DNA from 2 places in the Nitrosomonas cryotolerans ATCC 49181 genome. Region 2 is predicted to be linked to the other one. Evidence: predicted binding sites of a transcription regulator. Region 2 holds the regulator's gene; the other holds the start of a gene.
What was found. The regulator FliA, encoded in region 2, starts transcription of late flagellar genes. The targets are predictions, from matches to a motif close to CTAAAGTTNNCNNAAANNNTGCCGATANNA.

Region 1: a site for FliA is predicted at 12,389-12,418, ahead of BUQ89_RS07335 (flagellin N-terminal helical domain-containing protein). Genes of this name have one in related genera too.

The regions. Positions count from the first base shown of each region.
Region 1 covers NZ_FSRO01000001.1:1,633,292-1,648,684, reverse strand. Annotated here, with positions in the region: gene BUQ89_RS14590 (transposase) at 193-843, opposite strand; gene BUQ89_RS07370 (CheR family methyltransferase) at 926-1,792, opposite strand; gene BUQ89_RS07365 (methyl-accepting chemotaxis protein) at 1,975-3,672, opposite strand; gene BUQ89_RS07360 (chemotaxis protein CheW) at 3,706-6,138, opposite strand; gene BUQ89_RS07355 (EAL and HDOD domain-containing protein) at 6,488-7,726, opposite strand; gene BUQ89_RS07350 (GGDEF domain-containing protein) at 8,192-9,832, opposite strand; partial or broken gene BUQ89_RS07345 (response regulator) at 9,978-10,614, opposite strand; gene BUQ89_RS07340 (hybrid sensor histidine kinase/response regulator) at 10,640-12,220, opposite strand; gene BUQ89_RS07335 (flagellin N-terminal helical domain-containing protein) at 12,545-14,038, shown strand; gene fliD (flagellar filament capping protein FliD) at 14,578-15,393, shown strand, end outside.
Region 2 covers NZ_FSRO01000001.1:1,955,106-1,970,498, reverse strand. Annotated here, with positions in the region: gene rpsR (30S ribosomal protein S18) at 1-135, opposite strand, end outside; gene rpsF (30S ribosomal protein S6) at 431-853, opposite strand; gene BUQ89_RS13730 (hypothetical protein) at 890-1,060, opposite strand; gene BUQ89_RS14635 (transposase) at 1,051-1,176, opposite strand; partial or broken gene BUQ89_RS08775 (transposase) at 1,620-1,952, opposite strand; gene BUQ89_RS13725 (hypothetical protein) at 2,775-2,918, shown strand; gene BUQ89_RS08770 (anthranilate synthase component II) at 3,200-3,763, shown strand; gene trpD (anthranilate phosphoribosyltransferase) at 3,791-4,825, shown strand; gene BUQ89_RS08760 (indole-3-glycerol phosphate synthase TrpC) at 4,828-5,745, shown strand; gene motD (flagellar motor protein MotD) at 5,734-6,540, opposite strand; gene BUQ89_RS08750 (flagellar motor protein) at 6,590-7,348, opposite strand; gene BUQ89_RS08745 (RNA polymerase sigma factor FliA) at 7,400-8,110, opposite strand; gene BUQ89_RS08740 (AAA family ATPase) at 8,117-9,010, opposite strand; gene flhF (flagellar biosynthesis GTPase FlhF) at 9,003-10,259, opposite strand; gene flhA (flagellar biosynthesis protein FlhA) at 10,256-12,316, opposite strand; gene flhB (flagellar biosynthesis protein FlhB) at 12,420-13,550, opposite strand; gene BUQ89_RS08720 (penicillin acylase family protein) at 13,861-15,393, shown strand, end outside.

The DNA.
Region 1 (15,393 bases), 320 kb from region 2:
TGAAATCAGACTGCTTAAATGCCCTATTCCATCAACCGCATTACAGCCATGCTTATATAGCGACACACTCAGATGAACATTGACATCCTCCTCCGCCTAAAGACAGATCATTCCTGCTGCCTCTACCTCGGAATGGGGTAGATGACTTCGGTGGATTTCTGTTGCTGGCGACATAGCTGCATCGTTCACTTATCAGGCGAGCTGAGCATGTCCTGTCCTGTCCTGTCCTGTCCTTGGAATATTGGAGACTTTTGCAAAAATCTCTATTGATGGCTGCGTTGAGATCTGCATTTTCTGCGTACCCACATTCGACACACGCAAACTTGGATTGTGTTGTGCGATTCTAAACGGACACATGGTCGCAGGCCGGACACGTCCGGCTTGTGTTACGCGGATTGATGGCAAACACATCACCGCCACGCCACGCTTGCTTGTATTCCAACTGGCGGCGTCACCCCAACCCTGATCGAGAATCGAGTTGTTGAGGCCTATTTTGGCTTTGACACTTCGTCCTGGCGATTCAATCGAACCTGCTGCTGACTTACTCATATTCGTGACTTTCAGACCTTCGATAACAATCATCGCGTGGTTTTTGCTTATACGGTTAGAAGTCTTGTGGAGAAAATCATTCCCGCTACAGGCTACCCACTGATGCAATCGCGCTATTTTCTGTTCCTGTTTTTTCCAATTGTTGCTGAAATTGGTATTTCGCCAGCTTTGCCGCGTTTTCGCGGAAGGCGTTGACCGATTCAAACATCGTGCCATCCGAAAGCGTAGCAAATAACGTAACGCATGCGGCGTCCGCACTATTTCATCCTCCCTCTGAGCAGAGAGGATTTCCATTCAGCCTGTTAAAACCATTGAATCATCTGTATTCTCAATTGGCTATCCATATACACTATGGCAACCTATTGGTCAGCATATCTCAATCACAAGGTGCATTCCGCTGACCGCTAAGTTCGTAAACTGTTTTTTCGCGCAATCGAAATAGATTTCTGGCATGAAGAAAACTCTCTGAATGGCCTGCAAATAACAATCCATCTTCAGTCAATAATGGCGCAAATCGCTGCAAAATTTTGTATTGCGTCTCTTTATCAAAATAAATCATTACATTACGACAGAAAATAATATCAAAATTACCCCGTACGGGCCAATGATCATCGAGTAAATTTAGTTTCCGAAAAGTAACCATATTTTTTAATTCTTGCCGCACTTTGATCAAACCACTATTTTGATTTGTTCCTTTTAAAAAAAACGCTTTCAGGTAATCTCGAGGGAATTTATCCAATTGATTCATCAAATAAACGCCTTGCGCCGCTTTGTCCAATACATGAGCATTCAAATCAGTCGCCAGAATATGAACAGGCGGGGTCAGCGACTTGAAAAATTTAACCATCGTCATCGCTATTGAATAAGCCTCTTCACCAGTAGAGGATGCGCTGCACCAGATATGGATTTTATTCTTATTTTTACGTTGCTCTATGTGCTGTTTCAGCATCGGGAAATGGTGTTCTTCCCGGAAAAATGCAGTGGTATTTGTAGTCAAGGCATTAACAAACGCTTCCAACTCGATAGCATCACCCTGCGCCAGGAAATCCAAATATTCCTTAAAATTACGTAGCCCGTTAACACGCAGCCGTCGGGCAAGGCGGCTATAAACCATACCCTGTTTACTCAATGGCAGCGAAATACCGGCATGCTCACGAATCAACTTTCTGATTCGGTTAAAATCAGATGGCGTCAGACTAAATTCATATTTAATCTGATCTTCAGATAATCGCTTATTAGACATCCTGAATATTACTACCCACTTCTGAAAAGTGGTATGGATAGAATAAAAATAAACCCATTAATACTGAGCATTGAGGAGTCATGGCTGATTTATCATTCTCACTAAAAAGGAAAAATTCCGGATAGAATATATCTGATAGAAAAAGGGTTAATCATCTGTCTTTTTAATCCGAACAGGATCTATTAAAACTTTTCCCATCCATCATCACCGCTTTCTTTGCGTAACTGGGTTGGAATAGGCCCTGATTTCGTTATAGTCTTGCTCCCCACACTATGAAATGGCGGGCTTTCAGCACCGGCAATACGATTGCTTCTCTTGATGGGTACGGGTGCCATACCACCGACCAGTTTGAATACCATAACGGCCTGCAATAAATCCTGAGCTTGTTCTTGCATTGATTCTGCTGCAGTTGCTACCTCCTCTGCCAGTGCCGCATTCTGCTGGGTAATTTCATCCATCTGTGCCACTGCCTGATTCACATGTTCAATACCCGAACTCTGTTCTCGTGAAGCGATAGCTATCTCCGCCATGATGTCCGTCACCCGTTTAACCGCAGTGACAATTTCGTCCATAGTGATACCTGCTTCATCTACCAGTCGCGTACCCTTCTCAACCTTATCCACAGAATCATGGATCAATGCTTTAATTTCCTTTGCCGCAGTCGCAGAACGCTGCGCTAATGTGCGAACTTCAGCAGCAACGACCGCAAAACCGCGACCTTGGTCGCCCGCACGCGCGGCTTCCACCGCCGCATTCAATGCCAGAATATTCGTTTGAAATGCAATGCCATCAATCACGCTGATAATATCGACTATCCTCTTTGAACCCTGGTTAATTGAACCCATGGTTTGTATAATCCGATCGACTAAGATGCCTCCTTTTAGCGCAACCTCAGAAGCGCCCGCCGCCAGCTGATTTGCCTGTTGGGCATTATTCGCATTCTGTTTAACTGTAACCGTTAATTCTGCCATTGAAGCACTGGTTTCTTCCAGGCTTGATGCCTGTTCTTCAGTGCGCTGACTCAAATCAGTATTTCCCGAAACAATCTCGCATGCGGCCGTTGTAATCGAATCAGTATTAAGCCGTACTTTATCGACCAGGTCGATCAAATTATCATCCATCTTCTTTAATGCTTGCAACAATTTTCCCGCACCCTTTGTTGAGTTGACATCAATATGACTTGTCAGATCACCCGATGCAACTGAATTAGCGATAGCAATCGCTTTATTCAATGGCGTTACAATCGCGCGTATCAACAAAAACCCAATCAAGACTATCAACAGGACACCCAATGATGATGCAATAGTCGAAATCATAAAAATCTTTTCATAATCACTCTGTGCCTGAGCATGTTCCTGTGCAGCAATGTCACCTTGCAACTTTATTAACGCAGATAAAGTCGTATGCAAAATGCCGAATTTCTTCATTGCGTCTGTTGCCAGATTATTTATGGCTGCATTAAAATCGCCGTTAACCACAAAATTCATTGTACGGTTGCGGGACGTACGATACGCTGCCCATTGCCGGATAAAATTATTGGCCAGTATTTTTTCCTCAGGCGTCAAGACCGTTGTCATATATATTTGCCATCTGTTCTTAATCTCAACATCCAGCTTGGCAATAAGCTCAATCCTTTGTTTTGCACCCGCAACATTTCTTAAATTAGCCGCCAGCAGGACATTCAAGCGTGAACGCTGAACGCCATCGAGAAGGCCCGCCAAATCTATTAGCGGCATGGCACGATCCAAATAGACTGTACGCAGACGATCATTTGCCTGGTTAGTACCATACAAACCTAGCCCGCCAATACTTACCAACAATACGGATAATAGTCCCGTAACAAACATCAGTTGCGACTTTATCGTGATGTTATTAAACATCAAGCTCCCCTTACTCCCAATAACTCAATAAAATTATTTGACCGCCTGATCAATCAAATCCATTTCCGCACTTCCCATAAGTTCTTCAATGTCAATGAGAATCACCATTTGATTATCCGCTGTACCTAGTCCCATGATATATTCAGTATCAATAACCGAACCCAATACGGGCACTGGCTGAATTTGCGCCACGTCAAGATTAATTACATCTGGAACGCCATCCACCACTATACCCATTACCCGCCCTAATACATTCAGAATAATAACGATCGTAAGCGCATCATATTCAACACTTCCCAGTTTAAGCTTGATTCGCATGTCGATAATCGGCACAATAATTCCACGTAAATTAATGACGCCTTTTATAAAATCAGGCGTATTGGCAATCTGAGTAACCCCATCGTATGTTCGTATCTCCTTCACTTTTAAAATATCGATCCCATATACTTCCTTTCCTAAGTGAAATATAAGAAACTCACCAGAGGGCAGATCCACATGCTTACCATCTGATTCGACTGCACTCGTCGCCTGTTTCTGTGACATATTACGGGCTACCTCCTTAGACTGAGAAATTAATGCAGGGGATTTATGAAAACGATGAGATTGTCTTATTAATTCATGCTGTGACATCATCACAATTTCGATTATGTTCAGAATTAATGCCACTTTGCCATCACCCATGATGGTCGCACCTGAGATACCACGAACCCGACGATAATTGCTCTCTAGATTTTTAATCACGGCTTGATGCTGCCCTAGCAATGTATCGACTAATAAGGCTGCTTTATATCCCTCCGCCTCAAGAACAACAAGGATACCATTATCAATGTCAATGGCCTCTGATCGTATATCGAGAACTTCTTGCAAAACAATAACTGGCAAATAATCACCGCGAATTTGCACCACATATCCTTGCCCATTGACTGCTTTAATATCACCCGCTTTCGGTTGCAATGATTCCAAAATATACATGAGAGGCACAATAAGTACCTGATCACCGACTGCGACCGACAAACCATCCAGAATAACCAATGTGAGTGGCAGACGAATTGAAATCGTGGTGCCGATTCCAGGAATCGAATGGATTTCTATGTACCCACCCATTGCTTGAATAGTACATTTGACAATATCCATCCCCATGCCACGACCAGAAATATCCGTAATCGCTTCTACCGTTGAGAAACCAGATTCAAATATCAGCATCCAGACTTCCTGATCAGACATACCATCATCCGCTGATAACCCATGCTCTTTGGCTTTCTTAAGTATTCTTTCCCGATCCAAACCGCCGCCATCATCGCTCACCTCAATGATGATCCTGTTTCCTTGATAAAAAGCACGCAGCGTAATGGTACCTTTAGCCGGCTTATTTGCTGCCATACGTTTTTCGGGTAATTCAATTCCGTGATCCAGACTGTTGCGCACCAAATGAGTCAGGGGATCTATAATTTTCTCAATTAAGCTTTTATCCAGCCTCGTGTCTGCACCCATTGTTTCCAACTCAACCTGCTTATTGAGTTTCATAGCCAGATCATGCACGACACGTGAAAAACGGCTGAACACGAAACTAATGGGTAACATGCGAATCGACATTGCAGCCACTTGCAAATCCTGGGTATTACGTGCAAGTTGATCCACTTTGCTGAGCAGATTTTCATGAATGACAGGATCCAGTTGCGAAGTTGTCTGTACCAGCATGGTTTGAGTAATAACGAGCTCACCAATCAAATTGACTATTTCATCCACTTTCTCAACACGGACGCGCATCCATGATATTTCGCTGGAAGGGGCAATCAATTCAGAGCTTTTCTGTGTTTCACTTTCACCCGCTTGCACAGCGAGTTCCTTATCGGCTATTTCCTGTCGTGATGGCGATTGCAAGCACTCTTTGACTCTGGTTTCATCGTTATCATTCGCTATCGCAGGCGCAGGGGTTTCTATTGATGCATCAAGCGTCTTTATAAGCGGTTTGGCCGCACTATTCGTCGCCTCGATTTGGATTGCATCCGATGGTATCGTTTGGGAATGAATAATCGGATCAGATTGAGGTGGAGAAACTCTTTTATCGAACGTGGGCGTCACTTCAGAAAATTGCTTTAATGCCTTATACACCTCAGCCACAATCGTTGGGTCAACCTGACCATTGCCACGATATTCAGCAAGCTGACTCTTGATAACATCATTTGCCTTGAGAAAAATATCAATCACTTCATTGTGAAGCTCAAGTTCCCCCTTACGCAATTTATCAAGCAATGTTTCAAGCGAATGAGTCATGTCTATGATGTCAGTAAAACCGAAAGTACTGGCACCGCCCTTAATCGAATGCACCGTATGGAATACGGTATTCAAGTCCTCCAACTCGAGTGCATGCACATCGAGTTCAAGTAGACAAGTTTCCATCCTGACTAATAGCTCTGATGATTCTTCAAAAAACAACGCGTAAAATTGCTCCAGATCTATACTCATTTGCAGTCCATTTTAAATATACCGATTAACCTAACAACTGAGCAGACGAACAGGCCACATCGATCTGTAAAATTTATGGATGCTACCAGATCAAGAACAATCATTGCTTGTAACTGAAGTAATCTCCCTTAACTGTACAATCCGAGATTAGTCATACCCGAGGCGAGCACACAACTGCCGCCACAAATAGAATAGATGATGAAATGAATATGCCAGACTGTATAACAATCCTTTTAGGCTGGCATTGATTGTAAGTGCTTTCCTCAGCTGCTCAGCAAAGCTGGATGATTACTACAGACAAAGCTGAGCTAGGTGAATGTGGATTCTAAACAGCAATGGGTTATTTAATTTAATTGGCAACATCACCAATACGATTGGTCCAGCCGAGTGCTTCAAGCTCCATATGACTCAACTCACTGAGACTCAAAAAATCAAGCTTCTCAAGAATAACCTGGATTGCAGCAATATCTCCTTTTTCATTTGCTTCAATCAATCCTAACACCTGGCCTAAACGTCCATCCCGATAAAGCAGTGCCTGGCTCATATCTTCTGAGATTTCCAGCTTATTGACAATCTGCTGTATCTCAATGCCGAGCAAAACATCCAACAAAGACAGGATTCCAATCATAAAAGCGCGCTCTTGATGGTTTTTATCGTAGGGGCGATCTATTTTGGCAATCAGTTCCATTAATTTACCGCGCGTAGCGGCTGTCTGCAGCAAAGCATTTGACACCCCCCCATTAGATGAATCAGCAGCATAAAGCAGCAACTGTATCCATCTTTGCAATTGCTTGCGCCCCAATATCATAATTGCCTGCTTGATAGAATTAACCTTCTGAGGCAAGCCACAAGCGGCCGAATTGACCATACGTATTAAATTATAACTCAATCCAGGGTGGCGCTTGAATTCCTCCTCAATGGTATCAATATCACTGTCACCCATAACGAGTGTTAATAATTTTAGCAATAAAAATTTAGCAGGATCAGCCCGTCTGCCCGAGACAATTTCGGGCTTTGCAAAATAATAGCCTTGAAACATTTGAAAACCGAGCTCCATGCAGCGATTCGCTTGTTCACGATTTTCTATTTTTTCGGCTAGAAGCAGGACTGGCCATCGCTTCAGCACATTCACAATGCTAACGAGAGCAGCTTCCTCCAGAGCAAGTACATCAATCTTGACCACATTAACAATGGGTAAAAGTAATGCAATCTTATCATTGACCTCAACCACATCATCCAGCGCTAATTGATAGCCCATCTGCTTGAGCTCGATACAGCGCTGGATAATCTCCTCCGTGATATCAATCGTTTCCAGCATTTCAAGTACAACATGATTATTAGGCAAAAAATAGATTGCATCACTCATTAACAGCTCAGCATCAACGTTAATAAACCCGCGTTGTTGATCTAATACATTCTGAATCCCCAATTGGCCATATGCATTAATGATTACATTGGCTGTAGCCGATAATCCATTGGTAATATGAGCCGTCGTCGCTGCCTGATCCAATCGAAAAAGCAATTCATAAGCCACCAGATTTTGATCGCGATCCAGAATCGGCTGCTTACCGAAAAAAACACCTTCCATTTTATTCTCCATTAAAGCCAATATATAACGCGGCACATTCCATAAGCCGCGATTAGATTGACTTAAACGCCGCGCGTTATACCTCTAAATCACTAGAAACAGGGCCTGAATGTAAATAAAGCTCATCATCTTGATATTGGCTCTCAGCACCACAAACAAAAGAACCTGCATAGCAGGCTCATCTCAAACAATTTCAGCACTATTCCAGCGAAAAAATCGGGGCGTAAACTTACAGATAGAGATCTTTGCAAAACCCCAGTAGCTGAAAAATTAAATCCTTATAATCAATAGTATAAAACTTATGGTGAGAGCTTTTGCAAAAAGCCCAGATAATCCATTTCAATACAATCTGCTATAAAAACCAAATATACAGACCAAATCAAGAATGATTAAGAGAATAAGAAGAGGAATCAAGCACTATTTATGATACAACTCGAGAATTTACATGAGAAATAATAATCCGACCTATCCTGTATCCGCGACGATCTGATTTTTACCATTATTTTTCGCACGATACATTGCTGCGTCTGCACGCATCATCATATTCTGTTGCAGCTCCCCCGCTTGATATTCTGCGACACCAGCACTAAAGGTAATTAATAAACGTTTATTTTCATGAAGAAAGAATTTCTTGGTCAGATTACGCTGTATCCTTGATAAGACCGTTATCGCTTTCTCCAAATCCGTATTAGGTAACAGAATTACAAACTCTTCTCCACCAAAGCGCGCAATAACGTCATCTGGGCGGGTCGTATCCTTCACTGCCTCGACTAAATAAATTAGCGCATCATCTCCGACTTTATGGCCGTAAGTATCATTTAGCCGCTTAAAGTTATCAATATCAAGTAAAGCAAGACATAGTGGTATTTGGTGCCGTTTGGCACGGGATGATTCACGCTTAAAAGCAATATCCAAACCCCGTCGATTCAAAATACCTGTCAAATGGTCCTGATGTACTTTTTCGCCCATTTGTCGCAGTTCAGACTCTAGCTGGCTGATCTTATTCTGCGCCATATCAACTTCCGCGCGTACTGCCAGAAAATCATTACGAGAGCTTAATACATTCGCCTGTATCTGTTTGGTATCACGCATCATTTCTACAAGCAACTCATTCAGTTCTTCAATATTATCAATCTGCCCCGTTTTTTCTGAATAGTATTCAATCTTATCCTGATAGCCATTGGTTGTATTAGATAGCTCCTCAATACTATCAATTAGATAAGTTACCATCTGTTTCAAGGCTGTTTTAGCTTTAGATAGATGATCTTTTATGATGTCTTGTTTACGCATCATTGCTTCCAACTGATGCTCAGCCTGCTCAACAATTTGCAGGCTCAATGGCGTGGCCATCGTTGTTCGTAGCTTGGCAAGCTGATTTTTTACCCATTGATCATCCACCAACAATTCACTGGTACTGTCCATGAGCAAATTGATCAATCTCAATAAACCACGCTGCAGCTTGATAGCATTCTCACCACATGATTCAAAGTGGATACAGAATTGCTGAAAACGCATGATAAATTCGTTTGTTTCCTGCTGATCGTTAACTTTCCATACCTGTAAAGCCAAAAACCGGGCCTCATCCGTTAATACGGTATCACCGAGCTGCATCGTTGCAATGTGCTCTAGTATCTGAACCATAAATTTCTGCAAATGCGCGGATAGACGAGAATTCTCAACTGGATCACTTTGTGATAGCAACAGTGAGCCATTATCAGTATCCTCAACCTTCATTTGTTCATGAACAGAAGTTCGGGCACCATCCGGCCCCGGTATGACAGAATCTGGCGGCTTCGAAATGACCCCTGATACAACTGTCATTTCAATCAGATTTATTAATGTAGCTTTATATTGATACCAATCCTTATCATTGACAGCCTGTCTCAATCTATTGGCGCAGTGCAGCGATTCTGGCGTATTGTGAGGTAATTCTGCTGCGATTTCGGAAAGCATCTCTGCTGTATTCAAGCACATGCGATTAGCGGAATGACCCGCAATCTCATGGTATAACCTGTGGTAATTATCCGGCGTGGGTGAAATCTTGAGTAAGGCCAATTGCCGCAACGTCTCACGGGCAATTGCACATGAATTTGAATCATCACTCATATAAAACGCCCAAGAGTTTGAATAATGGCCGGGGTGAGAGTATTAATAAGCGACAATAACGACAAACATCACCTAAAACTTTAGCCGCTGCTTAGAAAAGCATTAGATTGTTAATATTAGCAATCAAGCGGATCGACAGTAAACGCTAATCCACCAGTTTATTTTTGATCGCATAACGAATTAACTCAAAATTATTGGTTAAATTGAGTTTTTCCAGAATTCGAGCACGATAAACACTCACCGTTTTTGGACTCAAGAACATTTCTTCTGAGATATCTGATAGTGTTTTTCCACTGGCAATAAGACACAATGTCTGGAATTCACGATCCGATAGCATCATATGTAATGGCTGATCAAAATCTGAATTGATCGTATTGGCGAGTTCTTGCGCAGCAACAGCCAAGCTCACGTATTTGTTGCCAGCAGCTACCTGGCGTATCGCAGTAACCAACTGGGCGGGTGCACTCTTCTTATTCAAATACCCAGCCGCACCTGCCTTCAATGAACGAATTGCAACATTCATACTCGGTACGACCACTGAGCATCAAAATAGCCAGATGCGGCTTCATTCTCTTTATCTGCTTAAGCAAATCGATTCCATTTCTATCCGGCAATGAAATATCAAGTAACACGACATGAAAACAGCTTTGCTCTATAATCTTAAGCGCCTCGAGCCCCGTTTCAGCTTCTCCTGTAACCTCAATATCATCTATTTCGCTTAATATCTGTTTCAGGCCCTGTCGAACAATAGCGTGATCATCAGCGATCATCACCAATATCATAAATGTTCCCTGCCGTTACCCAACACTACGATATCTTTCTGGCCAGCATATCCAGTGTTGTATATTTAGATTCCAAAGTCTCTTCTGAAATATCATTTAAATCATCCGATTGCATAAATTCATTCCGCTTATTATTAGATAATAAAGGGATGCGAATCGTTATTCTGGTTCCTTTTCCAGGTTTACCCGCGATATAAAAACTACCTTTTAATTGCTGACAGCGTTCTCGCATTCCTCTGATTCCAAATGAATCCTGTCCTTCCATATCCAGATTCGTAATACCACTTCCATTATCAGCCACTTCTAAAAGAACGAATTTATTTAAGCCGGCAAGCTTGACCTCGACACGAGAGGCCTTTGCATGTTTTGAAATATTGGTTAATGTCTCCTGGAAAATACGAAAGATGGCAACCGATAGATCGGGATCTAAATCTATTTCATCATCACTACAAAAGATCTGACAAGGAATACTCGTATGATTAATGAATTCTTTTGCTTGCCACCGAATAGCGGCAACAATACCACAATCCAGTATATCCGGCCTTAGATCCAGCGCAATTCTACGTGTACTGTCAATGACACGATTTACCAGCAAATCGATAGCAATTGCTTTTTTTCTGTAAAAATCCGGTTGCCGTGATGCGCCATTCATACAAGGTAGTAATTCACACCTGATGGCAGTTAGCGTACCACCGATATCATCGTGAATTTCATGAGCAATACGGGCGCGTTCGTGTTCTTTGACTTTCAACAGATAGGACGAGAGTTCAGCCAGTTGCTCTCGAGAACGGGCAATTTCAATTTCAGCCAGTTTATTTCGAGTGATGTTAATTATGATGCCATCCCACACGGTAGTACCATCATCCAATCTTTTTGGGGTGGCACGCAAACTAATCCATTTGATCCCACCGCTATTTCGGGCCTGGATACGCCCTTCCCAATTCCAGACGGTAAGGTGCTTAGCTGAAGAGATCATCAGCTGGTCATATATTTTCCTGTCATCAGACAGAACCAATTCAGAAAGTAAGGTGGGTGTCTTGATAAGCGCTTCTGGAGATAAACCCAGCAGTGTATCGGATGCCTCATTCATTTGTAGAAAATGAATCGTATGATCTTGCGCCATTAAAAGCCGAAAAACCACACCGGGCAGATTCGCCGTAACCGCCCGAAAGCAACTTTCGCTTTCTTTTAACGCAAGCTGCATATAGCTCAATTTCTGGCAATTTTCTGCTTCCAACACGCTACGACGTATAACAGAAACCAGTCGAGCCAGATTGCTTTTCATCAAGAAATCATAAGCCCCTTTTGCCATCAGCGTTGCAGCCGCCTGGGCTTCGCTGACATGACTAGACACAACAATCAGTGGTATTTTTAGTTTACGAATAACCAATTCAGACAAAATTGTCTCTGCATCAATCTTTGGCAAACTACAATCAGATAAAACAACATCCCAATTTTTATTCAGCAATGCATCACGAAAAGTACTGATTGTTGTCGTGCGAAAGCAATCAAAGGACAAGCCTCCTTCCTTAAGAACCTGTTGTACATATTCCGCATCCTCCACGGAATTCTCAACTAACAGTACATTCAGAACTTTTACCGCCACTTTTCCACCCTCTCTTGCAGGTTGAAGCTAGATTGAATTCCTGAACAATCATTTATACTACAAGATTATTCCGCCAGAAAGAAGTATTTAATGGCCATCGTACTAAACCAGTGTTGTAATTTTTCCACAATTGATACCTTGACCATCTCATATCAATCAATTTAAACATTAAACTTTCCAAAGGCCTATCCGATAACACTATTCAACGGTGGCTCACAGCCCTTTTGGATGACCGGGCAAACCAGCGTAAATGGTAAAAACACCACTAACTAACCACTAGTAAATTGATCGTAAGTTATTTATTTAAAGGTTGAGGAGAATCAAATGGCACAAGTTATCAATTCCAACATTACTTCGTTAACGGCGCAACGTAATCTGAATACCTCTCGAGATGCCTTGAATACATCTTTGGAACGTTTATCCTCTGGCCTGCGAATTAACAGCGCCAAGGATGATGCAGCAGGACTCGCCATCTCTGAAAGGATGAGCTCACAGATTCGGGGTTTAAATCAGGCTTCACGTAATGCAAATGACGGTATCTCGCTCGCACAGACAGCTGAAGGCGCGCTCAACGAAGTCACCAATAATCTGCAACGCATTCGTGAACTCGCTGTCCAGTCATCCAACTCCACCAATAACAGCGCCGACCGGGCCGCATTGGATCAGGAGGTACAGCAGCGCCTGGCCGAGATCGATCGAATTTCATCTCAGACTGATTTCAATGGAAAAAAATTACTCGATGGCAATTTTGGCACAGCGGCCTTCCAGATAGGCGCTAATGTGGGTGAAACAATCAATCTAACCGTCTCTACCGGAACACGGACCAATCAGATTGGACAAATCGCCGAGGGTACCTCATCAGTTGAAGTAACCACCGCTGCACTCTCTGGTACCGGCACCATCAAAATTGGCACCAATGATGCCGTCGATATCGGCGCTTCAGTCGCAGGAACAGCCGTCGGTCAGACAGCAGGCAGTGCTTACGCTAAAGCGCAAGCCATTAATGCCGCCAATGTACCCGGTCTTAATGTATCCGCCACCAATAATATTGAATTTGGCATTGCCGCAGCCACAGGCGGCGGGACATACAGCCTTAATATTAATGGCGAGGATATCTTTGCCAGTTACGACCTAGCTGCAAATGGTGACCTGTCTACCCAACAAATCAGCGACGCCATTAACGGACAAAGTGCCAATACCGGCGTAACCGCGACCCTGTCGGGGGGCAACCTGCGATTATCAGCTGCGGATGGACGCGACATTACCATTGGACAAGATAGTGCTACCGGCGGCATCAGCGCGGGTGGCGGCGGCTCCTCAACAATTAACGGTGTCGAGTTTCGTGATGGCACAATCGATTCGGTAGCGAATGCAGCGCTTGCTACCGATCCAGCCGTCAATGGCGGCACGCTCACTTTCCTATCCAACGAAAACATCGCCGTTACCGTTGATGGGGCCGAAATGGGGTTTGCCAACGCCGCTTTTACGCTCACCCGTGATACCAGCACACTCAGTTCGATCGATGTCAAAGATGCCGTAGCGGCGAATGATGCCCTCAAGCGCATCGATTCGGCACTGCAATCAGCCAGCTCCTTGCGCAGCACTTTTGGTGCCGTTCAGAACCGGTTTGAATCGACCATATCCAACCTGCAAACGACCACAGAAAATTTATCCTCAGCCCGTAGTCGTATTCAGGATGCCGATTTTGCCGCAGAAACCGCTAACATGACGCGGGGCCAGATTCTCCAGCAGGCGGGGGTCGCAATACTGTCACAAGCCAATTCATTACCCAATAACGTACTGTCACTATTGCGTTAAATAATCAGGCTGGCAACAAACAGGCATACGCGGGACGGCTAACAGAATGGGCCCGCGTCCATTCTACCTTTAAGGAATCGTGACATGCTAACGAGTCAAATAAATAAAGCTGCCTCAATCGCTGCCGATAGCATCCGTATTACAACTATCTGACAACACGTTATCTCCGCCAATGGCAGCAACAAGCAAACAATCCGATTCGACACAAGCAGCGGCATCAGAATTTCTGGTTGATCAGATGAGCCATAAGATTCAGGAAACACCCCATAACCCAACCAGATATTTTCAGTTGAGAACGACACGGGTAAAAACAACGATCAAGATAATGAATACATCCATTCAAAAGAGACGCGCCTGGCGACCCCCACAACGGCAGCCATAATGATCATCCGCACCTCGGATAAGAGGCAGGAGTTGCTATTGAGTGAAAAGTGACAAATGACAAATGACAAATGACAAGTGACAAATGACAAATGACAAGTGACAAGTGACAAGGCGTCATCGCAGGAAAATGTGTTAACGTTAATAGGAATTAGAGCATGCTTTCATCTCCAGGGATTGGTTCCGGACTCGATGTCAATAGTATTGTTAGCCAATTAATGACCGTAGAGCGCCAGCCACTGGCAGCACTGAATCAAAAGGAAGCCAAACAACAGGCCCAGCTTTCTGCTTTTGGCAGCTTAAAAGGCGCTTTATCTTCATTTCAAAGCAGCCTGAGTTCACTAACAGACCCCGCTAAATTTTCGACCATATCAGCCAATCTGGCGGATTCTTCAGTTGCAACCGTGATCACTTCTTCCAATGCGGTTGCAGGCCGTCATGATGTTGAAGTGCAATCGCTCGCACAGGCACACAAGGTAAAATCCGGTAATTTCGCATCTACCAATACCACGCTTGGGAGTGGCACCATCACCATCCAGTTCGGGACCTATAGTGGCGGCACGTTTTCACTCAACCCGGACAGGCCAGCCCAATCGATTACCATCGCACCCAATGAATCCTCATTAACGGGTGTACGCAATGCCATCAATCTCGCTGATGCAGGCGTCTCAGCCAGCATTGTAAATGATGGCGCCGGAGACCGCCTGGTTATTGCCTCAAAGCATCCTGGACTCAGTAATGCATTAAAAATCAGTACTGTGGATGATGATAACAATCATACGGATAACGCAGGCTTATCACAGCTGGTTTATGACGCCTCATCAGGCGGCACCATGAATCTAACTGAAACGGTAGCCGCCAGTAACGCCACATTAATAGTCGATGGTATTTCAATTAGCAAAGCATCCAACACAATTAATGATGCCATAGAAGGGATTACATTCAACCTCTTAAAACCCAATACCGGCAATACA
Region 2 (15,393 bases):
AATATCCTTATAGTCTACTGCCTTAATGCCTTCCGCAGTAAAACGGCAAAACTTTTTCCGTTTAAATAAAGGACGATTGGCCTTTTTTTCTCTTTCTTTATCCTTACTATCTTTACGTTTTATAAAACGAGCCATTTTTCTTCCTATCTCTCGATTAAAGTTAAACTACACATTCTTCACATACAGCATCAAATGCTGATTTACTCGACGCTTTCTTGCGAAAAAGCCAGACTTGGCCTGATCCATCATTTACTACTCGCTCTAACATAGAATGTAATATATCTCACTCGGTGAATATATCCGTTTCTTTCAATGTAAAAGGAGGCTCATTTCAGGTTCTGTTATGCCCCTCCTTGCTGGAGTGTTAATGCATCAGGTTTAATAGTTTTCCGCAAATGATGGTTTAGTTACAGCCCAATAGCAATTCTGGCTAAACTTCAGCATCTGTTTTTTCAGGCTTTTCTATCGCTGTTGTTTTCTCTGTAGTTTCTGTAACCGCTTCTGAAGCCTGTGCAGGAGTTGAGCTTGCTTTCTCTTCCTGCTGCATCATTGGTGAAGGTTCAGTTATTGCACCATCCATTCTAATGGTTAGATGCCGTAAAATAGCATCACTAAATTTAAAAGCATGGTCAAGATCATCCAGCGTCTCTTGATCACATTCAATATTCATCAGCACATAATGTGCTTTATGAACTTTTTGGATAAGATAAGCAAGCTGGCGTCGCCCCCAGTCTTCCAGGCGATGAATCTTGCCATTTCTCGTAGTAACAATGCCGCGATAGCGTTCTATCATGGCGGGTACCTGCTCACTTTGATCAGGATGTACAATAAAAACAATTTCGTAATGTCGCATAATTTCCTTATGGGTAAAACCTCCTGTTCATTGATATCAATGCAGTGAGGCAAGGTTCTCAAGAGGTTCGGTATTGTACTGAATTAACAATACAATATCAAACCATACCAGGTTGATCATGATATCAACAATATAGAGGTACATCTTAGAGTCTGTTTTAAAACTTGGCATAGCGAGCCAGCCTGCGTGACATGAGTTTAATTCCATGTCCCCTCCCTTACCCAGCCCCGGAAATACCGGTAAACCGTCTGCCACGGCGGAAAATTACCGGGAAGCATGCCCCATTGGCAGCCTGATTGCAAAAGGTAGAAAATAGCGTTCATGAACGAGCGAAGACAGGTGGTGCCGGGCACCCGGTTTTTGCAGGAGGTGGAAAGTGTGGTTTTATCTTCTCCCATTCCGTATCCCTCATGTTGCTTGCTACCCCTTGTGGCCTCGCGCATAATCCTTGCGAGTGAAGGATGTCCATACCATTTGGTCTTTCTTGTAAAGATTCAACAACTCTACTCGTGAATCAAAGGATTAGCCCTCACTCAACCCTGGGGCAAGCGTTTTGAAACAGACTCTTAAGGGATAAGGATTTTGTCGCGGAGATGCAGAAAAGGATCGAGGAGGAAAAATACAATTTAGATATACCCAAGCAGTAAAAGCGGCCGATCGCAATACCTTTGTCTGAGATTGCCGCGCAATACAAAGGCCGCACAACGGCAATCATTGCAGCCTACAAAACAGGTGCATACAGCCAACGAGAAATCAGAGAGTACGATCAATTGCACCCAACGACAATTGGGGTTATTCTTCGCAAGAGCAAAAATTCTTGATTCTGGACCTGACACCTTTTTGTGCAACTTTGATAATCCTGCTCCCAGTGCTGTTTCAAGCGGCTGATCGTGACTGCTGATAATCCCGTTGCTTCTGGTTCTAATAGATGTTTCAGCGTTTCAGAAAAATCTCCCGTTGAAATTCCTCTCAGATATAACCAGGGCAAAAACGCCTCAATGTTCTGGGTACGCTTCAAATAGGGTGGTATGAGACTGCTGTTGAACTTGATGCCCAACTTGGAGCGATCCCGAGCTTTAGGGACTTTGACTGCAATGTCTCCAAGTCCTGTTTATATCGAACATGCAGGTAAGTATCCATTTCTGACTAATGCCATCTTACCTTCGTCAGTTCTTAAAGTGCCGTACTGCTCGATAAGCCCAAATTTTCCATTAGGAGAACCTATTGAATACATTTGGAATTCTCTAAATTATGGTTGCTTTAATTTGCAAGTTTTTCTTCCTGATTGTTTTGATGTAGGCTATTCATTCCATTAGTTTTTCGTTATTGGGAAATTCCTAATGGAAAATCTGGGATAAAAGTAGATACTTCCGCTTCAATAGCTGCAGCCAGCATTTTAGGCCGCCTTCTCGAAGTACTTCCTGCAATAGATCATTTTTCTCTGGTTTGTTCAGCTTAAAAATATTACTATCTGTCATGCGGTGTTTTCCTTTTTATTGGTTGATCTGCCCAGATCTTTACCAACAGGTTACACCGCTTCTTCCTCTGCTGTCATACACCAGAAATGATCATACCTCTCTACCCTCTCAATTGAGATCAACTAGTGTTAGTGAGTTATGCTGCTATTCATATTGCAATCCTGATATACAGTCAAATGAATCAATAACTGCATATCAGCTATAATTCCTTCATGTGCCGTGAAATCGAATGCTAGGATCATACAGTTTACTTCCCTCAGCCTAATGTTAAGCTGCCAGTGACGCTGCGGTAAGATGGAGTAACCTAGATCACTTGGGGTAAGCGCAAGAATGAGGATTCCGGAAAATTTCCAAATGATGAATGGGCACGTTTAGGTTGCATCAAAAACGGCAAATGAAAACCCTGGCACCCAAAGCCCGTATTAATTTATGCTAAAAGTTTCATGGAAAAAGACCACGGAAAACAATCTCACTGGATAACTTTGACGTCGAGTATGGTTATTCAAGCGCTACTGGCTGAAAGAAATGATGAACAGAGAGCCTTAGTTACCGAAGAACCCCCCATGAGCATTGTTGGCTGCGGTTAAGTGAGTAACTTGAATGAGAATTTAACCGCATTGAGTTATGCGTATACATTCACACATGGCATTGGTAAAATAGCAAGGATAAGTCTAATGCTTGATGTGTTGGCTGCTTTGTGTGCGTTAAGTACGTCAAAGATATACTCTGACTCTGGAAGAAATCTTCTCTAGCGCCAACCCTTAGTACTGGATACAAATAAATTTGGTGGCAAATTGATGGTAATAATAAGGCAAATAAAAATGTTTGCCTTATTATTACTATTGCATACATTGCCTTAGGATATAACATGCTGTTAATGATTGACAACTACGACTCTTTTACATACAACCTCGTACAGTATTTTTGTGAGTTAGGCGAGGAAGTTATGGTATTTCGTAACGACGAGATCACTTTGAATAAAATCTCGCAGCTGAAACCGAAGCATATTGTTATTTCTCCAGGTCCCTGCACCCCTGATGAAGCCGGGTTATCATTGGCCATAGTCGAACACTATAGTGGGAAAATTCCTGTTTTAGGTGTTTGTCTAGGTCATCAAAGTATAGGGCAAGCTTTTGGCGGAAAGATCATCCATGCTAAACAATTGATGCATGGAAAAACCTCCAAGATTTTCCACCATAATACGGGTGTATTTCGCGACCTGCCAAATCCTTTTATTGCGACACGTTATCATTCTCTTGTTATTGAACGTTCAACCTTACCTGATTGTTTTGAAATTACTTCATGGACTGAAGATGATGAAATTATGGGCATTCGTCATAAATCTTTGGTAGTCGAGGGTGTTCAATTTCATCCTGAGTCTATTCTGAGTCAGCATGGATATAAGATGCTGGGAAACTTTCTTGCTCAATAAGAAATCCGTCTGAAAAAGGATTGATCCATGAAACCACAAGAAGCACTGAATCGTATTATTGAACGTCAGGAAATTCTCCACGATGACATGCTTTCACTTATGCGCCAAATCATGCTGGGAGAGTTATCTCCCGTTCTGGTAGCGGCGATTCTCACTGGATTACGTGTAAAAAAGGAAACTATTGACGAAATTACCGCAGCAGCACAGGTCATGCGTGAATTTGTAACGCCTGTCACCATTCAGGATACAGGTCATCTCATCGACACGTGTGGTACGGGCGGTGATGCTTCACATACATTTAATATTTCAACCGCTTCTGCTTTCGTTGCTGCAGCGGCAGGAGCCCAGGTTGCAAAACATGGAGGGCGTTCTGTTTCCAGCAAATCTGGTAGCGCTGACATATTAGAAGCCGTCGGCGTCAATCTGAAACAAACGCCAGAACAAGTTGCACAAAATATCAATGAAATCGGTGTTGGATTCATGTTTGCACCGAACTATCACAGTGCCATGCAGTATGTGGCACCCGTGCGCCGAGAACTGGGCATCAAGACACTATTTAATATCTTGGGGCCACTCACCAACCCGGCAGGTGCGAAGAATCAGGTATTGGGGGTATTCAATACAGATCTGGTCGGGATACTGACGCGCGTATTACAGCGACTGGGCAGTCGCCATGTAATGGTAGTCAATGGCCAAGACGGACTTGATGAAATCACTATAACAGGTGAAACCAGGATTGGCGAATTAAATCAAGGGAATGTGATCGAGTATATCATCAGACCCGAAGATTTTGGTTTACAATCTGCGCCCATTAAGACAATACAAGTTTCTGACAGCGCTCATGCCAAGGCGATGCTATTGTCGGTACTTGAAGATCAGGCAGGACCGGCACGTGATATTGTAATATTAAATGCCGCTGCAGCCATTTACGTCGCAGGTGTAACCGACTCTTTGGAACAGGGAGTAAAGAAGGCTCGATTGGTCATCGAAAATGGCTCAGCCATGAGAAAACTACAAGAACTTGTAAAAATTTCTAACCAGGAAAAAGCGATTACAAATTAAATATGTCAGATATCTTAAGGAAAATATTGTCTGTTAAAGCACAGGAAGTTATTATCGCAAAAACGGCTAAACCATTTTCAGTCATACTTTCTGAAGCAGAATCAGCTGAGCCGGTACGAGATTTCACAGTAGCACTTCGTAATAAAATAGCAGCTGGACTGTCTGCTGTTATTGCTGAGATCAAACAAGCCAGTCCTAGTAAAGGCATATTGCGCGGTCAAACGGCTTCTTCATCTGCATCATCCTGTTCCAGTAAAAGCCCATCTGCCTTGTCAGCAGACCAAAGGAAAAGCGATAGTAATCTCGTTTTTAACCCCATTGAGATCGCGGATACCTATGCACAACATGGGGCTGCTTGTCTATCCGTATTAACAGATAAGCAGTTTTTTATGGGTAGTAATGAATATCTGCAGCAAGCACGCTCAGCCTGTACACTACCGGTATTGCGTAAAGATTTTATTATCGATGAATATCAGATAGTTGAAGCACGTGCAATAGGAGCTGATTGTATTTTACTGATTGTTGCCGCATTTGTAATAGAACAAAATTCTCAAGAGAAAACAACAGGACCTGATCCGCTGACATTAATGCTGAGACTAGAAGCACTCGCTCATTCACTCGGCATGTCTGTTTTAGTAGAAGTACATAACGCCACGGAACTGGAACTCGCGCTACAGCTGACTACGCCTTTGATAGGCATCAATAACCGGAATCTACGGACTTTTGATACCAGTCTAGATACAACACTGCAATTACTTGAGCATATTCCATCAGAACGTATTGTAATCACTGAAAGTGGAATACGAACACCCGCAGACGTTTCATTAATGCGTCGCCACCAGGTCAATGCTTTTCTGGTTGGTGAAGCCTTTATGCGCGCTGATGACCCAGGAATGGAACTAGAGCAGCTATTCAGTTAGTTCCGGTTCCGGTGTTAAACTAAGAGGAATTTCGGTTATTTTCTCAGGCTCTTCAGATAAAATCATTACAGTGACCCGTCGATTCCTTGTTCTTCCTTCATCTGTATCATTTGTTTCTATTGGTCTATATTCACCATAGCCAAGCGCTGTCAACCGATGTGCGGCAACACCATTTTCCATCAATAACCTGATGACACTGCTTGCACGTGCAGTGGATAACTCCCAGTTAGATGGGAAATTGGCCGTATTGATTGATACATTGTCCGTATGACCCTCAACGTGAATGGCGTGGTCATGCGTCTTCACAACTTGCGCTACTGCGCGTAATGTTAAATTAGAGTTTTCAGTAAGTTGGGCTTTCCCTGGTGAAAAAAGAACATTGGCGTTAATTTCTATCGTAATACCACGAATACTCTGCGTTACTCTCACTGTGCCATCTTCCACCAACGGCGCCAATGCCCGCATGATATCTTCAGCCATACTTTTGGTTTCCTGTTGTCTCAACTGATTTTTCACTCTTTTGTCTATGACTAATTGAGACTCAATCTGTATAGGCTGTTGCAGAATAATGGGCGGCACATCGCGCACGGATGACATAACCAAATTCGATTCACTACTTTTAAAAGCATGACTTAATGAATGACTCAAAACGTAATACTTGCTATCGTTTACAGAGGAAATTGCATACATTACAACAAAAAATGCAAATAACAATGTAATAAAATCCGCATAGGAGACAAGCCAGCGCTGATGGTCTTCAGGATACTCGTCCTGCTGAAAGCATCTTTTTCTCATCAGTGACTCTTCAAATAGTGGAGAAAATTCGAATATTTAACATAACCAGTTAAATAAAATAGCCTCTTAGTCTGCTTTCGATTAATCGTGGATTTTCACCATTAGCGATAGCAACCAATCCATCCATCAACATCTCACGCATAATCATATGATCGGTGATAATACTCTTCAATTTATTTGCAACTGGCAAGAAGACCAGATTAGCCAGTCCTACCCCATACACAGTAGCAACAAATGCTACGGCTATTCCACTCCCTAATCGATCGGGATCTGATAAATTTTCCATCACATGAATTAAGCCCAGAACTGCTCCTAAAATACCAATAGTTGGTGAATAGCCCCCTGCTGCCTCCCATATTTTGGCTGACTGACGTTGTAATGATTCTAGAGCGAAGCTTTCTATTTCTAATGCTTCACGTAATTTTTCTGGCTTACTTCCATCAGCTAATAATTGCAAACCCTTTTTTGTAAGGGGATCAGATACGGTCTGCACATGAGATTCAAGCGCTAGCAAACCCTCCTTACGTGAAATATGGGCCCAACCGATAACCTGCATGATCAATGTTTGAGGTGATCGCAACGGGGGGAAAAATACCCATACACTCATTTTAATACCGTTTATAAAAACCTTAATTGGACTTTGCAATAAAACTGCTCCCGCAGTACCACCAACTACAATTATAAAAGCGGCTAATTGCAGTAAGGAACCAATATACCCACCTTCAAGTATCTGACCACCAACAATAGCAGCTAATGCCAGTAAAATACCTGCAATACTATTGAAATCTATTCTTGATATTCCATTCATCACAAAACCTATCCTAATTTTATACGATCAGCTGTGATTACAATTCAATTCTCAAGTGTTTCTCAATCGACTACGTAAACGCGCCACAGCCTGCGTATGCAACTGGCATACACGCGATTCGCTCACACCTAATACCTCGCCGATTTCCCGCAAATTCATTTCATGCTCATAGTGCATGCCCATAACCATTTTTTCTCGAGGAGGCAAATTATCAATTGCGTTAACCAGCACTAATCGCAAACTCTCATCAAGCAAAGTATTTAGTGGGTCATTATTTTTATCTACAAATAAACGATCTAAAAATGGCTCTTCATCATCACCCTGGAAATCCTCATAAAAAATTAATTGAGCACCACGTGCGTTTTGTAACGTCACATGATATTCGTCAAGCGATATATTCAACTCGCTCGCCAGATCCTGTTCGCTGGGTGCACACCCCATACGTTGTTCCAATACATTCACCGCAGTCTCTATTTGCCGCATCTTCTTTCTTATGCTACGAGGTAGCCAGTCCGCTTCGCGTAATTCATCCAAAATCGAACCACGTATACGCTGCGCGGCGTAACTCTCAAACTGCCGCCCATATGAACCCTCATAGCGATTTATTGCATCAAGCAAGCCGATCATACCCACCTGAATGAGATCATCCACTTGCACACTTGCCGGTAGCTTCGTCATCATGTGGTAGGCAATACGCTTGACTAACGGTGTAAATTCAGTAACAAACTGTTCCTTATCGATGGTTCCAGTCTCGGTATACATATATTTTTAAACCGTAAAGTTTGTTACAGTCAGATGACTGGTACGAATCAGCCGTTGCATAAAGTTTTCCATGCCGCCCCCATAGTCATCAGGGCAGCATGAATGCATTATATTCTCTGCTATCTGCCTAAAACAAATAGCTGATTGAGAAGCCGGGAATGCATCTATCACTGCTCTACAGAGTTGTGTGGAACGTTGCAGTTTCTCATCATTTTGGACATAACCGATAAAATCAAGCGTGACGGAAAGATACTGCTGTGTCACTTTTGATACATGATCAAAAATAACCTGAGCATCATGTTCTGATTCCACTTTATTTACGAGCACGAAAAAATGTTGCTTTGCATATCTCTTACTCATAATTTTAATCAAAGCATAAGCATCAGTAATAGATGTTACTGATTTTGAAAGTACAATCAGCACCTTCTGGGAAGCCAAACTGAATGGAAGTACATGACTTCCACTGCCGATCGCCGTGTCAACCAACACAACATCGACCGGTTTTGCTAATTCCCCAAAATGCTTAATAAGCCATTCTTGCTCTGCTGAATTAAGCTTTGCTATCGCATGAATTCCATGCACTGCTGACAATATAAAGATGTTATCAGCCCCCTGTAAAATTACCTGCTCCAAGGTTTTATCACGATTAATGACATGCAATAACTCATAGCGAGCCTTAAGCCCCAGATTATCATTAACATTGTTATGGCATGGGTTTTCATCAATAATTAATACCCGCTTACCCATTTTCGCCAATGCTGTGGCCAAATTTATCACGGCGCTCGTTTTGCCCACACCAGACCTGCCCCCTGTAACCGTTATTACGCGGACCGAATCGCTTGGTTGAAATCCCGCCAACCCTCTTAGCCCAGCTGCTTGATCCAATCTATTTCTAATCATGATTGGCCTCAGCATAAGTCTTATTGGGATCCTGACTTGTGCTATTAATACCCGTCATAATCAAAGCAAATTCGGCATCTTGTAAAGCGAAAGGAGAGTTCTCTGGTGTTAATTTAAAAATACGATGAAGTAAATATCGCAGGTTAGCGGAATGAAGATCTTCAGGCACCTTCTGACCATTAGCCATATAATGGAGTATTAATTTCCGGCGGATGACCACATCAAGGGCCACACCAAGACTAGCTGCCTCATCCACTTTGGTTATGATGCATCCATGAATGCCATTACCTTGATATGCCGAGATTACCTCATCGAGTGTATTGCCACTGCACGTTGCGTTAAGTAACAATAGATGTTTTATGTTCAGGTTAGCATTGCATAGCATGGCCAGCTGCTCAGCAACCATTTGGTCACGTTGACTCATGCCGACTGTATCGATCAGAACCAAATGCTTATTTTTTAATTCGGACAGCGTAAGCTGTAGATCATCACTATCTTTAATAGTACGCACCGGCACGCCCAATAATTTACCATAAATACGTAGTTGTTCATGGCCACCTATCCGATAACTATCGGTAGTTAAAAGCGCCACTTGATCCGCTCCATGTCTTATTACGCAGCGGGCAGCAAGTTTTGCGGTAGTCGTCGTTTTTCCAACACCCGTTGGTCCAATAAGTGCATAAATACCACCATTCTCGATCATTTCATCACTCGAAGCAGTACGTAGATTAAATGCCAATGTAGACATGGTCTTTTTCAGACTCTGCTCATAATCTAAACCTGCTGATAGCTTATCGACTAAATGACGAGATAATAATGGACTAAAACCGGCACCCAATAGGGTACGTAAGATTCTCATCTTTTCTGGTTTTTGCTGTGTATAGTTTCCCCATGCAACCGTTGCCAGCTGATCCTCAAGCGTAGTCCGCATAGCATGAATTTCACCAATGATATTTTGTGCCAACGTTTCTGATACGATTTCTCTCGAAGCATATTCAAGCTGTCGTGTATTTGAATTAGATACTGATGGTGGAATAGTTGCAGGAGATTCCGCTTCTGATTCAACAGATGCATCATTTGTATTAGACATATCCGCCAAATTAGATATTTCGGCATTAGCGAGTGCCATAATTTCCACCCCGTCTTCTGTCTGCCTATTCGACAATATTATCGCATCAGCACCCAGCTCATTCTTAACCTGATTCAATGCCTCGCGTGTGGCTTTAGCTATAAATCTTCTGATTTTCATTTACCACCCCCTCCTACAATAGAAGTAATCTTAATTTTTCTAGAGACTGGAATCTCTGAATAGGAAAATACCCTTAGTTGAGGTAACATGCGACGCAAGAACCGGGAGAGTAATACTCGAATCGATCCGGGGACCAGCAATACAACCGGTAATCCCAACTGTTCCTGGCGTTGTGCCGCAATGCTCACTTCTCTTGATAAGGTATCAGCCAATCCAGGCTCAATTCCACCACCTGCTGATGCGCCAGAATGAATCGTCTGCATTAACACGTTCTCCAATTCATGATGCAGGCTCATTACCTGCAACTCTGCATCCACTACCGGGAAACATTGCTCTACAATTGCGCGACCCAATGCAACACGCACAATCGCTGTCAGTTCTGTGGCGTCTTGTGTTCGTACCGCATGCTCGGTAAGAATATCAATAATGGTACGCATATCACGTATATGCACGTTTTCTGCTAATAAATTGTGTAAGATTTTCTGCACTACTGACAACGATAATAGCTTTGGCACCAGCTCCTCTAGGAGTTTTGGTGATTGACGACTCAGATGATCAAACAACTGCTGCAGTTCTTGTCGACCAAGCAGCTCAGCAGCATGGCTATGAATTAAATGGTTGACATGCGTTGTTACCACAGTACTTGCATCTACCACGGTATAACCATTATTTTGTGCCTGTTCACGTAGAGAGGCTTCAATCCAAACTGCCGGTAGGCCAAATGCAGGATCACTCGTTATTGTTCCAGGTATTGCCATCGTAACTCTTCCCGGATTAATAGCCAGATACATGCCATTATATGATTCCCCTTCTCCAATAACCGAGCCTTTCAGCGTAAATCGATAGGCATTAGGGCGTAATTCCAGGTTATCGCGTATATGTACAGCGGGGGGTAAAAATCCAATTTCTTGTGCAAATTTTCTTCGAATTCCATTAATACGCTTCAATAAATCACCTTGCTGCATTTTATCGACCATCGGAATCAGACGATAACCCACTTCAAGGCCCAGTACATCTATAGGCGTCACATCTTCCCAACTAGCGTCCTGGGCTTCTGTTGTCGGCATTTCAGGTGTGACGGGGTCTGCTGTATTAGTGATTGAAATACGTGTACTGACAAAATAGGCGCTCGTGCCAAGGAGTGCCGCAAGTAAAAGGAATACAAAATTGGGCATACCAGGAACAAGCCCCATCACACCAAGAATACTCGCTGTCAGAATTAACACTTGAGGTTGATTAAATAACTGACCCAGCACTTGCTCGCTGAGATCTTCATCCGTTGTAACCCGACTAACAACCAAACCTGCTGCAGTTGAAATCACTAATGCCGGAATCTGTGCAACCAACCCGTCACCAATGGTCAGTAATGTGTAATTCTTAGCAGCAATACTCAGCTCAAGATCATGCTGCATGACCCCCACAATTAGCCCACCAATGATGGTAATTAACATAACGATAACCCCGGCTATCGCATCACCCCGTACAAATTTGCTAGCCCCATCCATCGAACCATAAAAATCGGCCTCCTGAGAAATGGTAGCGCGACGATTACGGGCCTCATCTTCACCAATCAAACCCGCATTGAGATCAGCATCAATTGCCATTTGCTTACCAGGCATCGCATCAAGAGTGAAGCGAGCACTTACCTCGGCAATACGACCTGCTCCCTTAGTAATCACGACAAAGTTAATCACCACCAGAATGATGAATACAACTAAACCGACCGCATAATTACCTCCCACCAGAAAGTGCCCAAATGCTTCGATAACCTTACCCGCAGCATCTGGACCGGTATGCCCTTCAAGTAATACAACCCGTGTGGAAGCAACGTTTAGAGACAGGCGCAATAATGTGGTAATTAGCAGAACCGTTGGGAATACTGCAAATTCAAGCGGATTTTTCGTATAGAGACTAACTAGTAAAACAATAATTGCTAAAGCAATATTAAACGTAAAAAGAAGGTCAAGTATAAAGGGAGGCAGCGGTAACACCATCATGCTCAAGATCATAATGATCAATACCGGGCCTGCAAGGCTTCTTAAGCTATTACCATTCATCAAAGATGATAAAATGAAGGAATCATTCAGGTTATTCATTATTGACAACGAATTCCGTTCAATAATTTACTCATATCATCTGTCCTTTATCTATTGATAGCAGTTAGGGTAAATCAAGTTCGTCAGGTACGGGCACATCACATGGCGGTTGCGGTATGGATCCACCATATTCCTGATAACGTCGCAATTGAAAAATATACGCAAGAATCTCGGCGACCGCAGTGTAGAGTATTTCCGGTATTTCAGAATCTAATTCAGCATGATGATACAAGGCGCGTGCAAGCGGCGGAGCTGCCAGAATTGGGATGCGATTTTCTGCTGCTATTTCACGCATTCGAGCGGCTAGCAAATGAACACCCTTTGCAACAACTTTAGGTGCATTCATGGATTCACTCTGATAACGTAAAGCTACTGCATAATGCGTTGGATTAGTCACAATGACATCCGCTTTAGGAATCTCAGCCATCATACGACGACGGGCCGCTTCGCGTTGCAGATTCCGGATACGTCCCTTAACCAGAGGATCGCCTTCGTCCTCCTTTGCTTCCTTACGAATTTCTTCTTTTGTCATTTTGAGTTTTCGACTATGTTCCCAGATCTGAAAAGGAACATCGATAGCAACAATTAATACCATCGCACCCGCAATCGAAACGAAGCTCAATCCAAGCAATTCTCCCGTACGCGCAATACCCAAGTCGATAGGCGTGGCTATTAATGACAACACCCCCTCTTTATTCTGCCAAAACACTAAAGTTGCCACACTGCCAATAACCAGTGTTTTAACAATGGCTTTTACTAACTCGGTCAAGCCGTGTGTAGAAAAAATTCTGGAGAATCCCTTCATTGGATTTAAACGTTTAAAATCTGGAATAAGGGCCTTAGAGCTAAAAAGCCAGCCACTCATTAACATGGGTGCGAAAATAGCCACAGTGAGAAGCAAAAACAATAGAGGAGCTAATGCGAATAATCCTTCAGAAGAAAGTTCGTATAATCGATTGAGCATCAGATCAGTTTGAAATGCCAATATGCGTTCTATCTGTATACCCTCTCTCATTATGCTGGAGAGTTTGCCTATCAGACCGCTACCCATAAACCATATACCGGTGGATGCTGCCAATAGCAATGTAAATGTAGTTAATTCTTGAGAACGCGCGACCTGCCCATCCTCCCTCGCCTTTTCCAGGCGTTTGGGCGTCGCAGATTCTGTACGCTCAAGATCACTATCTTCAGCCATGCTAAACTCCAAATTATTACAGGAGCATTATCATTGACTTTCACTAGATTCAATATAGGAAATAGACAAGGATTCGTCCCGTTATTTGGAAAAACCCCGAGAAATGAATAAATTATCGATCCAGACCTGATGGACTCTGATGGACTAATTCCTTGCTAACCTTTTCTGTTTTATAAATGCCCATTCACATCCTTACAATACTCAAAGCAATATGGCCATAGTTCTTCGTTTACTCCGTCAAAGTCTACTTATACTATTTCTCATAAGCCTATTGATCGCTGGTGCGGCCTGGATGCTATTACAGGGCAGCATGCCTCAGTATAACGGTATAGGGTATTGGGACAGGCTAACTGCACCTGTAACCATTGAGCGAGATACACTCGGAAGCGTGACAGTGCGGGCACAAGATCGTCTTGATCTAGCACGTGCATTGGGTTATGTACATGCACAAGAGCGTTTTTTTGAGATGGATCTGATGCGACGGCGCGCCGCCGGAGAATTATCCGAGCTATTTGGGCTAGCCACTGTAGCAGCAGATCGTAAAGCACGTAAATTTCGCATGCGGGCACGAGCAGCAACAATCTTACAAAAACTCCCCTCGAAGCAACGGCAATTACTTAATGCCTATCGTGATGGTGTAAACCGTGGTCTCAATAAGCTTTCGATTAGACCCTTCGCTTATCTCTTAACACGTACACATCCAGCTATATGGCAGAGCGAAGATAGTCTCCTGGTTATTCTGGCAATGTACTTTACATTAAATGATTCCAGTATTTACCGCGAACTGGCTCTTTCTACCATGCATGCAACATTACCCAAGACAGCGTATCAGTTTCTTACTGCAACGGGCGGCTCATGGGATGCGCCCTTAATTGGTACGGCACTCGATTGGCCGCAACCACCCTCTGCCGATAAATTAAATATTCACACATTAGATCCCGCCTTGCTTCAAAACCATTTTACATACAATGATCATATGCCCGGTAGTAATAGTTTTGCAGTTTCTGGAGAATTAACCGATGGCGCCGCACTCGTCGCAAATGATATGCATCTAGAGCTATGCGTGCCTAATTTGTGGTTTCGAACCCGTTTAATCTATCCAAAACAGCATCATGCTAAAGCAGTCCATGATATCAGCGGCGTCAGCTTACCGGGTGTACCCATCATCATTGCGGGTTCCAATCGTCATATTGCCTGGAGCTTCACCAATAGCTATGGCGATTTTGCAGATTGGGTCCGCGTCAAACTACACCCAGAGGATAGCTCACGTTATCGTAATAAAGCGGAATGGAAGCCAATCAAAACATACCATGAGGTTTTACAAATACGTAATGCACCCGATGAAACCCTGATAATTCATGAAACAGAATGGGGCCCCATTCTAGCCACTGATCATGACAAGACTCCACTTGCATTAGCCTGGACCGCACTACATCCTGATGCAGTTAATCTTACACTTGCTGAATTAGAACAAACAGAAACCGCTAATGCAGCCATTATGATTGCACAAAATGCGGGAATACCAGCCCAGAATTTTATTGTGGGTGATCGAGAGGGCAGTATCATCTGGACCATTGCCGGTCGCATTCCCATCCGGACAAATAACTATGATCCCAGACTTCCCGCTGATTGGAGTATGCCAAATACAGGTTGGAATGGTTGGCTGGATGCGACGCAATATCCATTAATCCACAATCCCGCATCACATCGATTATGGTCTGCAAATGCACGCACAGTAACTGGCTCCATGTTAACTCTACTGGGTGATGGAGGATATGATCTGGGTGCACGAGCAAAACAGATCCGTGATGATTTATATGCGCGCGATTATTTTACTCCAATG